DNA from 2 places in the Variovorax sp. P2_H12 genome. Region 2 is predicted to be linked to the other one. Evidence: predicted binding sites of a transcription regulator. Region 2 holds the regulator's gene; the other holds the start of a gene.
The links. The regulator FNR, encoded in region 2, switches genes on or off when oxygen is low (the NO sensors DNR and NnrR bind a similar motif). The targets are predictions, from matches to a motif close to TTGATNNNNATCAA.

Region 1: the regulator FNR is predicted to act here: its motif matches at 6,080-6,093, upstream of AC1DYK_RS26675 (DUF3079 domain-containing protein).

The regions. Positions count from the first base shown of each region.
Region 1 is NZ_JBFUFO010000038.1:29,266-36,927, forward strand. Features, by position in the region: gene AC1DYK_RS26640 (LysR family transcriptional regulator) at 1-280, shown strand, start outside; gene AC1DYK_RS26645 (Bug family tripartite tricarboxylate transporter substrate binding protein) at 381-1,367, shown strand; gene AC1DYK_RS26650 (M14 family metallopeptidase) at 1,364-2,335, shown strand; gene AC1DYK_RS26655 (CrcB family protein) at 2,504-2,893, opposite strand; gene AC1DYK_RS26660 (fluoride efflux transporter FluC) at 2,906-3,295, opposite strand; gene AC1DYK_RS26665 (hypothetical protein) at 3,357-3,566, opposite strand; gene ggt (gamma-glutamyltransferase) at 3,753-5,489, opposite strand; gene AC1DYK_RS26675 (DUF3079 domain-containing protein) at 5,734-5,973, opposite strand; gene AC1DYK_RS26680 (AsmA family protein) at 6,218-7,662, opposite strand, start outside.
Region 2 is NZ_JBFUFO010000023.1:40,422-48,083, forward strand. Features, by position in the region: gene AC1DYK_RS18105 (sulfite exporter TauE/SafE family protein) at 1-524, opposite strand, end outside; gene hemN (oxygen-independent coproporphyrinogen III oxidase) at 676-2,088, opposite strand; gene fnr (fumarate/nitrate reduction transcriptional regulator Fnr) at 2,213-2,929, shown strand; gene AC1DYK_RS18120 (hypothetical protein) at 2,910-3,155, opposite strand; gene AC1DYK_RS18125 (FixH family protein) at 3,160-3,435, opposite strand; gene ccoG (cytochrome c oxidase accessory protein CcoG) at 3,455-4,894, opposite strand; gene ccoP (cytochrome-c oxidase, cbb3-type subunit III) at 4,905-5,822, opposite strand; gene AC1DYK_RS18140 (cbb3-type cytochrome oxidase subunit 3) at 5,819-5,965, opposite strand; gene ccoO (cytochrome-c oxidase, cbb3-type subunit II) at 5,977-6,603, opposite strand; gene ccoN (cytochrome-c oxidase, cbb3-type subunit I) at 6,613-7,662, opposite strand, start outside.

The DNA.
Region 1 (7,662 bases), on a different contig from region 2:
CCGCCTGGTGGAAGACCATCTCGCGAACAACCCGCAGGCGCCGCGCCTTCGGCGTTGCATCGAATGCGATTCGGCGGATGCGCTGTACGAATATGTGCTCAGGGGTCTGGGCGTGGCGTGGCTGCCCTGGTCGATGGTGCAAGGCGACTGCAAGTCCGGCCGCCTGGTCCTGACGGGAGGACGTCGCATGGAAGTGCGCTTCGAGGTTCGCCTGTACCGCCCCAAGCGCCGTCTGGGCCCGCTGGCCGAGGACATGTGGCGCGCCATTGCGTTGCGCTGATCTGTTCTGCACAAATCAGCACCGAATCGTGCCGTGACGGCACCAGGAAGGAACGAGGGTCCGCGCAAAATCCTCGGGTCCACCCAACCTTGAGGCCACCATGCGTCTGCCCCGCGCTTTCTCCCTTTATCTTGCCGTGGCCGCGTGCGGCCTTGCCTGGACGGCAGCCGGTCCGGCCTCTGCGCAGGTCGCGGCCTACCCCAGCAAGCCCATCACCCTCGTGGTGGCCTATCCGCCGGGCGGCTCGACCGACCTGACCGGACGAGCGCTGGGCGTCGAGCTTTCCCATCGGCTCGGCGTGCCGGTGATCATCGAGAACCTCGGGGGCGCCGGCGGCGCGATCGGCGCGCAAAAGGTCGCCAATGCAGCGCCCGATGGCTACACGCTCCTGGTGGGGGCCAGCAACGAAGTGGCCATCAACAAGCTGATCAACGCCAACGTCCGGTACGAACTCAAGGACTTCACCCCCATCGGCCTGATCGCCTCCCAGCCGCTGGTGCTGGTGGCGGCCCCGACGGCAGGCGTGAAGAACACCGGCGAGTTCCTCGCCCTGCTGAAGAAGAACCCCGGAAAGTACAGCTACGGCAGTTCCGGCGTGGGAACCTCGCTGAACCTGGCCGGCGAGATGGTCAAGCAACAGGGCGGCGTCTTCATGACCCACGTGCCCTATCGTGGCGTGGCGCCGCTGACCAGCGACCTGCTGGGCGGCAACATCGATTTCGGCGTGTTCGTGCTCTCCAGCGCCTTGCCCCACATCCGCAGCGGCAAGCTGGTGGCGCTGGGCACCACCGAGGCCAAGCGTTCGGCCATCACGCCCGATCTGCCCGCACTCAGCGAAACCCCGAGCCTGAAGAACCTGGACATCGGTGTCTGGTTCGCGCTGATGGGACCGGCCAGGTTGCCGGAGCCGGTGCTGGCCCGGCTGAAGACAGCGCTGAACGAGACCCTGCAGTCACCCGACTTTCGCAAGAAGATGGAAGCCACCAGTTCGACCGTGCCGGCTTCGGAGGTGGACTTGAACAAGTTTCTCGTCTCCGAAACCGCCAAGTACAAGAACATCGTCAAGTTCGCCAACATCAAGGAATGAGCGTGCCCGTGTTGTCGTTTCAACTCCCCGCCCCCGACATCACCGCCTGGCGTGCCGGCAACACCGGCGTCGAAGGCGTCTGGCGCTTCGAGGCCGACCAGCCCGGTCGGCACGTGATGATCAGCGCGCTCGTGCACGGCAACGAACTGTGCGGCGCATGGGCGCTCAAGGGGCTGCTGGAAGCCGGGGTGCGCCCGCAGCGCGGCCGCCTCACGCTGGCGTTCTGCAACCTGGAGGCCTTCGACCGCTTCGATCCGGCCAGCCACGATGCCTCGCGCTTTGTCGACGAGGACCTCAACCGCCAATGGTTGCCCGAACGCATCGAGGCCGGCGATACACGGGAGCGGCGGCGCGCCGCGCAACTGCAGGTGCACGTGGCACAGGCAGATTGGCTGCTGGACCTGCATTCGATGCATGAGCCCTCCGCGCCGCTGTCGCTCACCGGCATCCAGCCGCGCAACCTGCGGCTGGCGCAGCAGATGCGCAGCCCCGAGCATGTGGTCATCGATGCGGGCCACAAGGACGGCGTGCGCATGCGCGACTTCGGCCGCTTCGGCGCGCCCGATGCCGAGAGCGACGCCTGTGCGCTGCTTGTGGAGTGCGGCTTCCATGGCGATCCGGCCAGTCGCACCGTGGCGCAGGACCAGTGCGCGCGCTTCCTGCGCGCGGCCGGCACGCTGGACGATGCCGCCATCGCGCAATGGTTGCCCGGCTGGCTGCAGCCTGACGCGCCACGCCAATGGGCCCTCGACGTGACCGGGCCGGTGGTGGCGCGCAGCGAGGCATTTCGGTTTGCGCAGCCCTTCACCGGCCTGGAAGTGATCGAACGCGCGGGCACCGTGATCGGCTGGAACGACGGCGAGCCCGTGGTCACGCCGTATGACGACTGCGTGCTCGTCATGCCCTCGACGCGCCAGGCCAAGCCGGGCGTGACGGTGGTCCGCTACGCCCGTCGACGACTGCTCTGACGGGTGCAGCAGGCTGCTGCACATTTGCCGTGGTGCCGGTTTCGGCGTCCGTTGCAAGCCCGGTCAGGGCCCAATCCGGCTGTTCCAACGTCGCCGGAACTGACGTTCGTTCTTGCCGGAGAGCCGGGCCATGCACTCCGCCTCAGCGCCGTCCAACCCACCCGGCTTTCAAGCTGGTGGCGACCTTTGTCCTCCGAGCTTGAGTCCGACGATGATTGCAATGTAGCCCGCTACCAGACTGATTGCGACATAGGCGGCCGCGACAACGGCGCTCGACTGCGATGTAGTCGTCAGCACAGCGATGCCAAAGGCAAAGCTCGAAAACGTTGACAGTCCGCCCGACACGCCTGTCCCGAGCAGCAAATTGGCGCCGTCTGAGGCTAGCTTTCGGCGGCGCAGCGCTGTGACGTAGCCAAGCAATAGCGAGGCCACGAGGTTCGCCATGAGGATATCCAGCGGGAAACCGTCGGCCACCTTTGGTGTCATCAACATAAAGAACTCGCGCAGCACTGCGCCCAGAGCGCCGCCTACGAAGACCGGAACGACGATCTTGGTCACGACAAAGTACCCCTAGCCCTGCGCACGGGCAATCGCCGCCCCGAGCAGGGCGGCCAGCAGACCGAGCGCGACCGACAGAAGAAGATAGAACGCGGCAAGTGCACTGCGGCTCTTTGCGGCCAGATCGGACGCGCCAAGCTGCATGCTGCTGAAGGTTGTATAGCCGCCGAGCACACCCGTCAGGACGCCGGAATTGAGGGCCGTGCCGTAGCGATCGTGCCAGTCGACCTTGAACAGGAAGGACAGGTAGCCGATGGCGAAAGCGCCTGAGATGTTGATCAGGAACGTGCCGAGAGGAAAATCGCCGTGATAGCGTTCGCCGATCACCCTGCCGATCCACCAGCGCATCAGGGACCCGACGCCGCCCCCCAGGCCGACCCACATCACATCCAATGGCTTCATTTCGCGGTCTCTCTGCCCGTGGGCGACGCGCCAAGAACCCTAAACGGGCAGATATTCCAAGTCAGGCGTCGCTTTTTCGGCGGTGACCGAACAGCATGGCCGCGAGCGGAATTGTGGTCAGCACGCCAACGGCCACCAGCGTCCATCCGATGTTTTTGCGTTGCTCTTCACTGAGCTTGTCGGCAAGCAGCAGGCCGACTCCCGCCCCCAAGGCGCCGCGGGTCCCAGCCAATAAGGCGAGCTCGGGCAAATGAACTTCAGTCGTGAACACGGCAGAACTCCTTTCGTGCCAGGAAGCTGGCTTTAAGTATGCGCTGGAGCGGCGGCTGGCTGGCGGCTGCCACGTCGAGTGCCGAGCGATTGCAAGAAGGACTCGAAAGATAGTCATCGTGAAATTGGGGGCGCGAACTGAGGGGTGGCCGCCAGAGTCCGCTCTTGGCCCCCATTCCGATCCGCATCAATACCCGAGCGACAGCCCGGTGTTGCGGCGAGGATCGTTGGCGCCGTAGAACCGGTTGCTGGCCACCGGCTTGCCGCCCAGCGAGGGGGCACCGACGATGATCGCCGCAATGTGGTTTGCCGGCTGTGGCGCGCCCAGATTGTGGCCCATGTCGGTCAGGATCTTGCGCGTGTCGGGGCTAAGTGCGAAGGTCTCGACGTTGGTCACGTCGGGCAGCCACTGCTGGTGAAAGCGCGGTGCGTCGACGGCTTCCTGCACGTTCATGCCGTAGTCCACCACGTTCAGGATGGTGAGGAGCACCGCCGTGATGATGCGGCTGCCGCCGGGCGTGCCGACGACGAACACGGGCTTGCCGTCCTTGGTCACGATGGTCGGGCTCATCGAGCTCAGCGGACGCTTGCCAGGGGCGATGGCGTTGGCTTCGCCCTGCACCAGGCCGTAGAGGTTGGGCACGCCGACCTTCGAGGTGAAGTCGTCCATCTCGTCGTTCAGCAACACGCCGGTCTTGGCGGCCGTGATCTTGGCGCCGAACCAGTCATTCAGCGTGTAGGTCACTGACACTGCATTGCCCCACTTGTCGGCGATCGAGTAGTGCGTGGTGTTGTTGCCTTCATGCGGCGCCACGCCTGGCTTGATGTCCTTGGAGACGCCGGCCTTCTTCGGGTCGATGACGGCCCGGATCTTCTCCGCATAATTCTTGTCGAGCAGGCGGTCGAGCGGGTTCTTCACGAAGTCCGGATCGCCGAGGTAGCTATTGCGGTCCACGTAGGCGTGGCGCATGGCTTCGATCTGATAGTGCACGGCCTGGGCCGAGTGGTAGCCCAAATCCTGGAGCGGATAGCCCTCGAGGATGTTGAGCATCTCGCAGATGATCACGCCGCCCGAACTCGGCGGGGGCGCTGACACGAGGTGGTAGCCGCGGTAGTCGCACTCGACGGGCGCCAGTTCGCGGGTCTTGTACTGGTCGAGGTCGGCCTGCGTGATCAGGCCCTTGCCGGCCTGGCTCGACGCCACGATGGCGTTGCCGACCCAGCCCTTGTAGAAGCCGTCCGTGCCCTTGACGCTGATTGCCCTCAACGTCTTCGCGAGATCTTTCTGCACCAGCTTCTGGCCGGCCACGAATGGCTGGCCCTTGTTCAGGAAAATGGCACCCGACGCGGGGTCTTCCTTGAAGTCAGCCGTGGCGGTGTTGAGCAGGTCGACGTCGCCCTGCTCCAGCGCGAAGCCATTTTCGGCCAGCTGGATCGACGGGGCGAGCAGCGCGGCGCGCTTCATGGTGCCGTACTTCTCGCGCGCGTATTCCATGCCCGAGACGCTGCCGGGCACGCCCACGGCGAGGTGGCCCTTGGTGCTCAGGCCCTTGATGACGTTGCCTTCCTTGTCGAGGTACATGTTGGCGGTGGCGGCCAGCGGTGCCTTCTCGCGGAAGTCGAGGAAGGTCTTGCGGCCGTCGGCCAATTGCACGGTCATGAAGCCACCGCCGCCGAGGTTGCCCGCCGCCGGATACACCACAGCCAGCGCGTAGCCCACAGCGACCGCCGCGTCGACCGCGTTGCCGCCGCGCTTGAGCACGTCGGCGCCGACCTTGCTTGCGAGGTGCTGCGCGCTCACGACCATGCCGTTCTCGGCCGCAACGGGCGCTTGCGAGAATGCGTGCAGCTGCGCTGCGCCCGCCAAGGCAAGCGCCGCCACGACGGCGCGACGCAAGTTTGAAGTCCACTGAAGTTGTTTCACGGCTTTTCTCCTTTGAACAATGTGAGGAGTGAGTGCGCCTGCATCACAGGGCTCGACCGCCATCATGCTCTTCGTTGAAAGTACAGGATCCACTCAAGCTGGACGGCCCCTTCGCCCGATCCGAGGCGTGTCGAAGGAGTTGTACCATCGTCTCCAGCCTTGCAGAAGCTGGTAGAAATCCCGAAACGTCTCGAGGACCATTGCCAAATCTGAATCGGCCTGCGCGGCCCGTCAGTCACGGTTTCTAGATCGGCTTGCCGGGAAGCTTCGCGTGCAACTTCGGCGGACGTCCCGTGGCGGGCATCTGCTCGGCTTCGCGGGCATCCAGTCCCCAAGACATCCAGTCTTCGCCGAAAAGTTCGGACGGATGCGGCGTCGCCACGCTGCCGTTGCCGCACGCCAGCGCGTCCGAAGAACAGTACTTGTCGCAACCCCAGCAGACGCGCTCGGGATGCCTGGGATGGATCGGGAACTTCTTTGTCACGGCGGACATTCAGACGTGCCGGGCTTCGATTCGTCGGTGTACTCGGCGAGACGCATGGATGCCCGTGAAGAGGCATCAAATATATTCTTTGAAGCCGGACTCGAACTTGAGATGTATCAAACGTCTATCTGACGAGGTTCCATTCACCGAGCGCGCCCATCACCTCAACGACGCGCATTTCCAGGTCGTGGGCTGGCTGAATCGCCCGCCGAAGGAGTTCAGGCGTGCGTGTCGTCGCCTTCAATCAGGGCTTGACCGACAGGCGGAAAGGCAAGTCGACCGATCGCGACGATCCCATCAGCACGTCGAGTGGGTCGCTTGAAAGCTGGGCGCCGGCAGCGATGCGGGCGCAGGGGTCGGCGGTCGACTGGAGCTTGCGCCACAAGTCGCCCGCCAACAGCGACACCCCGGCGGTGGCCCAGGCCGCGGTCCCTACGAGCAATATGCCGCTGGGGTCCAGTTCGACCGTCGGGTGGCTGACCGTTCCGGTGATTTTCGCGACGCCGCTCGTCAGGCCCAGCAAGCTGAAGCGGAAGAACTCGCGTCGCACCGCCCGGTACCCGAACAGGATCTCGCTCGTTTTCAGGTTCACCGCGCCACCGCCCAGGATGTCCAGATGCTTCAGGCGCAGCGCGACGCCGTCGCTCGAGGTGGCCACGCCGTCGGCGATGGTGAAGCGCGCAGCCGCACATTCGAGTTGGGCGTGGTCCGCCGCCCTGCGGCCGGGCACCAGGGTCAGGAGGAGGTTGCCGGCAATCCTCTCGAAGCCATAGCCTGAATTGATGGGCAACGTGCCCGCGCCGGCGGTGAGCAGGAACTCGCCGCGCCCGGCCGTGAGCATGTGGCGCACCGTGCTGCCGGCACCAGCGAACTGCGCGTTGATCGACAGCGGCGGTCTGGCGGCCCCGCTCGGCGGCGCCACTCGTGCCGTATACAGCGCCTCTGTATTGACATTCTTGAGCGACAGACGCAACGCCGCACCAGGCACTTCCTGGCGCAAGTCAAGGCGCAGTTCCCCGCGCAGCTCGCCTTCGGCCGCTGCGGTCGACACCTCGATCAGTCCGTTCGTGAGCGTGCCATCGAGTTGCAGCTTCGCCAGGTCGTATCGATGCAAAAGCAAGCGCTCGGCTCGCAGCCGCAGCTGCGCGTCGCGCGAGAGCAGGGGCGGCATGCGGATGGGCCGGTCCAGCAGCGGTGTCTCATTGGCCGTGGGCTCTTCCCACTGTGTGGCATCGATCAGTCTGGACGTGAGATCCGCCGACAGTTCCGGCCGGTCGCGCCACCGAATTCGCAGCCGCCCCGCCGCATCCGACTTGCCGGCCTGCGCGCTGAGATCGTCAACGGCCGCCTCCCCGTCTCCCAGCGTGACCCGCCCTGAGGCGCTGACCGGGAGGGCAGGCAGGCGCGAAGCGGTGAACCGCGTCGCCGTCTGCGCCAGGTTGTCGATCTCGATCCGGGCGGCGAGCCGCGTGCCCGTGGGCGCCGCAAGGTTGCCCACGTTGCCCTCCAGGGTGGCGCGCGCGCCAGGCAGCGTCGCCTGCAACGCCAGCGGCACGTCACGCAGGCCGATCAGACGCTGCAGCGGCCCGCTGGTCGCAAGGACGTGGAGTGTGTCGCCGTCCAGCGCCGTGCGCAGATTCGCTTCCATCTTCGGCCACGCGGTCTCGGGGTTCAGCAGTTCGGCCAGCG
Region 2 (7,662 bases):
GCCATGACGGCCGCGCCCTCGAGCACGCCGTTGCTCAAGGCCGCCAGCATCAACGCCGAATACAGCAGGCCGCAGGGCATCGCGACCCAGAGCGCCCCGGTGGCCAGCACCCCGAAGGCGCTGCGGGTCATGGGCTGCAGTCGTGCCGAAGCCCAGCGTCCTATGCGGTGGGCCCACAGCGGCTGCCGGCCCGAGGCCGCGAGCAGCACGCCCCAGGCGAGCACGACCACGTGCAGCAGGATCCATGCGGGGCGCAGTGCGGCCACCTGTTCGCTCGCCAGCGCCAGGCCTTGCACCGTGGCGGCCGCCACGGCCCCGGCCGCCGCGTAGCCCGCCACGCGCCCGGCGTGGAACAGCGCGCCGGCCGGCAGCGAGCGGCCCGCCGGCGCCAGCGCGGCGACGCCGCCGGCGGGCGCGCGCACGATGCGGATCACCCCCGCACACGCGGCGCCGCACATCGCGACGCAGTGCGGCCCGCCCACCAGCCCCATCACCAGCGCGGAGGCCAGCAGCGCCGCCTGCATGGCTCAGTTGTCCATGGCGCTGCGCGCCACCCACAGCGCATGAAACCGGCGCAGCCCAATGCCAGGGATACCGCGGAACCGGCTTTGCCGGGCCGCTGGTATCGCCCCCTCGAGGGGGGCGCCGCAGGCGCTATCGGGGGTGGGCTTCACTTCAGACGATGCGCGAGAAGCGCGTGCGATTGCGGTCGGCCTGCAGGTAGCGGTCGAACACCATGGCGATCGCGCGCACGAAGAACCAGCCCAGGGGCGTGACCTCGATGGAGCGATCGCCCAGGGTCACCAGGCCCTGCGCCGCGAGCGGTTCGAGCGCGGTCAGTTCGGCTGCGAAGAGGTGCTCGAAGTCGATCAGGTGGGCCGCGCCGACGGCCTCGAAATCCACCCGTCCCTGGCACATGATCGCCATGATCACGGCGCGCCGCAGCACGTCGTCGCGCGTCAGCGCCAGGCCGCGCACCACCGGCAGGCGGCCCTGGTCGAGGAGGTCGTAGTATTCCTCGAGCGTCTTCGCGTTCTGGCTGTAGGTGGCGCCGATGCGGCCGATCGCCGACACGCCCAGGGCCACCAGGTCGCAGTCCGGCTGCGTGCTGTAGCCCTGGAAGTTGCGATGCAGCCGGCCCTGCCGCCGGGCGACCGCCAGTGCATCGCCGGGCAGCGCGAAATGGTCCATCCCGATGTAGACATAGCCCGCGGCGGTGAGCGCGGCGATCGAGCGCGACAGCATCTCGACCTTGGCGCCGGCATCGGGCAGGGCTTCGGTCGCGATGCGGCGCTGGGCCTTGAAGCGCTCGGGCAGGTGGGCGTAGGCATAGAGCGCGATCCGGTCCGGCCGGAGCGCGCAGACCTGCTCCAGCGTGCGGTCGAAGGACGCGGGGCTCTGGCGCGGCAGTCCGTAGATCAGGTCGACGTTGACCGAATCGAAGCCCAGCCCGCGGGCCACCGCCATCAGGTCGAACACCTGCCGGGCGGGCTGGATCCGGTGCACCGCCTTCTGCACTTCCGGGTCGAAGTCCTGGACGCCGAAGCTCAGCCGGTTGAAGCCCAGCTCGGCCAGCGTCACGAGGCGCTCGCGGTCGACGGTGCGAGGGTCGATCTCGATCGAATGCTCCCCGTCCGGCGACAGCGTGAAGGCGCCGCGAAGCATGGCCATGAGTTCCCGCAGGCCGGCATCGTCGAGGAAGGTCGGCGTGCCGCCGCCCAGGTGCAGCTGGCGGACGACCGCGCCGCGGCCGAGCTTCTCCACCTGCAGCGAAATCTCGCGAGACAGGTAGTCCAGGTACTCGCGCCCCTTGCTCTTGTGCCGGGTCACGATCTTGTTGCAGGCGCAGTAGTAGCAGAGCGATTCGCAGAACGGAATGTGCACGTACAGCGACAGCGCCCGCGCGCTCGCGCCGGCCCCGCCGCGCTGCTCGAGGGCCTGCGCGTAGTCGTCCGCCGTGAAGGCGTCGACGAAGCGATCGGCCGTGGGATAGGACGTGTAGCGCGGGCCGGCGCAGTCGAAGCGGCGCAGCACGGTGGACGGCGGCGCCAGGGCCGGCGTGAGGGCGGGAGCGGAGGGGGGGAGCATCGCGGGCGGCGGCAAGGGCTGTGGTGTGTCACTATGCCGCCGTCACGATCTGCAATCATTGACCTGCATCAAGCATCCACCCCGCTCCCCGTCGGACAATCCCTCCATGACCTCGACTGCATCAATGAAACCCGAAAATATCAAGGTCGCCTGTTCCAACTGCAATCTGCGCGAGCTCTGCATGCCGGTGGGCCTGAATCCGGGCGAGCTGCAGCGCATCGACGACATCGTCGCGACGCGGCGCAAGATCAAGCGGCGCGAGACGCTGTTTCGCAACGGCGAGGCCTTCACCTCGCTCTATGCGATCCGCACCGGGGTGTTCAAGACCCGCGTCACCAGCGAGGACGGCCGCGACCAGGTCACGGGCTTCCAGATGGCGGGAGAGATCATCGGGCTCGACGGCATCGTCAACGACCAGCACACCTGCGACGCCGTGGCGCTGGAGGACTCCGAGGTCTGCGTGATGCCCTTCGAACGCATCGAGGAGCTGTCGCGCGAGATCACCGCGCTGCAGCGCCACGTGCACCAGATCATGAGCCGCGAGATCGTGCGCGAACACGGCGTGATGCTGCTGCTGGGCAGCATGCGGGCCGAAGAGCGGCTCGCCGCCTTCCTGCTGAACCTGGTCCAGCGCCTGCACGCGCGCGGCTTCTCGCGTTCCGAGCTGGTGCTTCGCATGACCCGCGAGGAAATCGGCAGCTACCTCGGGCTCAAGCTCGAGACCGTGAGCCGGACCCTGTCGAAGTTCGCGGCCGAGGGCATGGTCGAGGTCGAGCAGCGCAACGTGCGCATCGTCGATCCCGAGGCGCTGCGCCGCATCGTCAATCCGCCGGGCTGTTGATCTCGCGCGCCGACAGGGTCAGCAGCAGGGTCAGCGCGCCCGCCCCCATGGCCAGCAGCCAGAAGACGAAAAAGCCGACCGTGTAGACGGCCTGGCGCGAAGCACCGAGCGCCTCGCCGCGCCAGTTCAGGTCGCCCGGGTCGACCAGGGCGAACACCAGCACCTCGAGCGCGCAGGCCAGCAGGAAGGCCGGCCAGAGAATCCACATCCAGCGGCGCGTCTGCATGCACTCACTCCTTCGGCAGCGGCACGGCGCTGCCCGGTGTCGCCGCGTGGTTGCGCCCGGCCACGGCCGGCATCAGCTTCTTGTCGGCCAGGGTGCGGTTGATCTCCACGCCCTTGCGGTAGTAGTCCTGGTCCACCACCGGGTCGGGCGTGGCGATCGCCAGCCACAGGGTGACGAAGCTCGCGACCACCACCACGCCCGGCCCGCCGATCACCATCCACACCAGTGGGAAGCGGTACCACGGAGGGCAGGGTTTCATCGCGTCGTTGTCGTGCGTCATCTCTTGGTCCTTGGGTTGATCAGCGCGGTACCAGGAACACCGCGGGCTCCGAGACACTGGCATTGCCGCTTTCGGCGCGGACGTCGAAATGCACCTTGTGCGAACCCGCCGCTGCCGCCCCATAGGGTAGCTGCAACCGGACCGCGACCCAGCGCGACTCCGCCGGCGCGACCTCGACCACGGGCTCCGAGGACACCTTCAGCCCCTCGAGGCCGCCCGCAGCGATCCGGTAGCGCTGCACCTGTTCGGTGGCATTCATGATCTGCAGGCGGTAGACGTTCTCGAGCTGGCCGCCTTCGACGATGCGGGCCAGCGACGCGCGGTCGCGCACCACGTCGACCTTCAGCGGCGTGCGCGTCACCAGGCTGGCGAGCAGGCCGATGCACAGCGCCGCCAGCACCCCGGTGTAGATCAGCACCCGCGGCCGCAGCACGCGCCGCAGCACCTGCCGCGGCGTCCAGCGGCCGGCCATGCCGTTCTGCGTGGCGTAGCGGATCAGGCCGCGCGGCGTGTCCATCTTGTCCATCACGATGTTGCAGGCATCCACGCAGAGGCCGCAACCGATGCACTCGTACTGGAGGCCTTCGCGGATGTCGATGCCGGTCGGACAGACCTGCACGCACAGATGGCAGTCGATGCAGTGGCCCAGCGGCGCCGCGGTCGATGCGCGCCCTTTCGCCGGCACGCCGCGAGGCTCGCCGCGCGCGGCGTCATAGCTCACGATCAGCGTGTCGCGATCGAACATCGCGCTCTGGAAGCGCGCATAGGGGCACATGTACTTGCACACCTGCTCGCGCATGAAGCCGGCGTTGCCGTAGGTCGCGAAGCCGTAGAACAGCACCCAGAAGATTTCCCAGGAACCCATCGTCGTGTGCAGGAACGACATCCCCAGCTCGCGGATCGGCGTGAAGTAGCCCACGAAGGTAAAGCCGGTCCACAGGCCGATGGAGATCCAGACCACGTGCTTGAACCACTTCTTGACCAGCTTCTCGGCCGACATGCCGCCGCGATCCAGGCGCATGCGCGCGATGCGGCTGCCTTCGATCTTCTCTTCGACCCACATGAAGATCTCGGTGTAGACCGTCTGCGGGCAGGCATAGCCGCACCACAGCCGGCCCGCCACCGCGGTGAACAGGAACAGCGACAGGGCCGAGATCACCAGCAGGCCCGTGAGGTAGATCAGGTCCTGCGGATAGAGCACCAGGCCGAAGATGAAGAAGCGCCGCGCGCCGAGGTCGAACAGCACCGCCTGGCGCTGGCCCCACTCGAGCCAGGGCAGTCCGTAGAACACGAGCTGCGTCGCGAACACCAGCGCCCAGCGCCAGCGCGCGAAGTAGCCGCTGACGCTGCGCGCATAGATCTTCTCGTGTGCCGCGTAGAGGCCGACGCTCTTCTCGGCCGCCACGATCGGAATCACCGTGCGAGGGGCCGGCTTCGGCGCGGGCATGCGATCGGTCATGGCGTCGGGCTCACTGGGCCCCTGTGGCGGGCTTGTTCGACAGTCCCCAGACGTAGGCCGTGAGCACGTGGATCTGGGCCTCGGTCAGGCGGCCCTGCTGCGCCGGCATCTGGTTGACCTTGCCGCCGTTGATCATCGCGATGATCGATTCCTGCCCGTAGCCGTGCAGCCAGATCCTGTCGGACAGGTTCGGCGCGCCGACCGCGGTATTGCCCACGCCGCCGATGCCGTGGCAGGCCGCGCAGGTCGTGAACTTGCTCTTGCCGAGGCCGGCGCGGACCGAGTCGTGCGGGCTGCCCGACAGGCTCAGCACATAGTTGGCGAGATTCTTGACGTCCTCGGCCGAGCCGACCGCCTCGGCCATCGGCGGCATCGTGCCGATGCGGCCGAGCGCGATGGTCTCGTGGATCTTGTCGGGCGTGCCGCCATGCAGCCAGTCGCCGTCGACCAGGTTCGGGAATCCCTTGCTGCCGCGCGCGTCCGAGCCGTGGCACTGCGCGCAGTTGTTGAGGAACAGGCGCTCGCCGATCGCCATGGCGCCCGCGTCGCCCGCCAGCCGCTCGACCGGCTGGGCCGAATAGGCGGCATAGACCGGGGCCAGTTCGGCGTTGGCCTTGTCGACCTCCTTCGCGTACTCGCCCTCGGTGGTCCAGGCCAGCGTGCCGCGGTAGCTGCCCAGGCCCGGGAAGACGACCAGGTAGCCGATCCCGAACACGATGGTCAGCACGAACAGGCCCATCCACCAGCGCGGCAGCGGGTTGTTCATCTCGCGCAGGTCCTCGTCCCAGACGTGGCCGGTGGTGTTGTCGTCGCCGGCCGGACCGCGGAAGCGCGCGGTCCACCACAGCAGCAGCGCGCAGGCCAGGATGCCGCCCAGCGCGATGGCGGTCACGAAGTGCGACCAGAAGTTGGTGGTGAAGTCGCTCATGAGGGGTCCTCTTCGAAGGGGAGTCTTGCGGCCTCTTCGAAGGCCGTCGCGTTGCGGCGCGAAAAGGCCCAAACCAGGATGCCGATGAAAGTGGCGAACGATGCCAGCGTGGCGGCGATCCGCAGGGTGGTGACGGTGTCCATCGCTGCGCTCCTTACTTGAGTGCCAGGCCGAGCGACTGCAGGTACGCGACCATCGCGTCCATCTCGGTCTTGCCCTTGACCTCGGCCGGTGCGGCCGCGATCTGGGCGTCGGTGTAGGGCACGCCCACTCGGCGCAGGGCCGTCATGTGGGCGGATGCCTCCGCGCCATCGAGCGGCGCCTTCTCGAGCCAGCCGTAGGCCGGCATGTTCGACTCGGGCACCACGTCGCGCGGATTGTTCAGGTGGATGCGATGCCACTCGTCGCTGTACTTGCCGCCCACGCGGTGCAGGTCGGGCCCGGTGCGCTTGCTGCCCCACTGGAATGGATGGTCGTAGACGAATTCGCCGGCCACCGAGTAGTGGCCGTAGCGCAGCGTCTCGGCGCGGAACGGGCGGATCATCTGCGAGTGGCAGTTGTAGCAGCCCTCGCGCACGTAGATGTCGCGGCCCGCGAGCTGCAGCGGCGTCAGCGGCTCCACGCCCTTGACCGCCTCGGTGGTCGACTTCTGGAAGAACAGCGGCACGATCTCGACCAGGCCGCCGACCGCGATCACCAGCAGGATCAGCACGATCATCAGGAAGTTGTTGGTCTCGATCTTCTGGTGCGAGAAGCCGGATTCGGGGGTATTCGAACTCATGGCGTTTCCTCAGGCGTGGGCAATGGCGGTCTGCGGGATCGGCGACGGCTTGCTGAAGCCCGAGATCACCGTCATCCAGACGTTCCAGGCCATCACCAGCATGCCGCCCAGGTACAGCAGGCCGCCGATCATGCGCACCACGTAGTAGGGATAGGTGGCCTTCACGCTCTCGACGAAGGTGTAGGTCAGCGTGCCGTCGGGATTGACCGCGCGCCACATGAGACCCTGCATCACGCCGGCGATCCACATCGCGGCGATGTACAGCACGATGCCGATGGTCGACATCCAGAAGTGCAGCTCGATCGCCTTCACGCTGAACATCTCGGTGCGCCCGTACACGCGCGGGATCAGGTAGTAGAGCGAGCCCATCGAGATCAGCCCGACCCAGCCGAGCGCGCCCGCGTGCACGTGGCCGACGGTCCAGTCGGTGTAGTGCGACAGCGCGTTGACGGTCTTGATCGACATCATCGGACCCTCGAAGGTCGACATGCCGTAGAAGGACAGCGAGACGATCAGGAAGCGCAGGATCGGGTCGGTGCGCAGCTTGTGCCAGGCGCCCGACAGCGTCATCACGCCGTTGATCATGCCGCCCCAGCTGGGCGCCAGCAGGATCAGCGAGAACACCATGCCGATCGACTGGGTCCAGTCGGGCAGCGCCGTGTAGTGCAGGTGGTGCGGGCCGGCCCACATGTAGGTGAAGATCAGGGCCCAGAAGTGCACGATCGACAGCCGGTACGAGTACACCGGCCGGCCCGCCTGCTTGGGCACGTAGTAGTACATCATCCCGAGGAAGCCGGCCGTGAGGAAGAAGCCGACCGCGTTGTGGCCGTACCACCACTGCACCATCGCGTCCTGCACGCCGGCGTAGGCCGAATAGCTCTTCATCCAGCCCGCGGGGATGGCCGCGCTGTTGACGATGTGCAGCAGCGCCACCGCGATGATGAAGGCGCCGTAGAACCAGTTGGCGACGTAGATGTGGCGAACCTTGCGCATGCCGATGGTGCCGAAGAACACGATCGCGTAGGCCACCCAGACCAGCGCGATCAGGATGTCGATCGG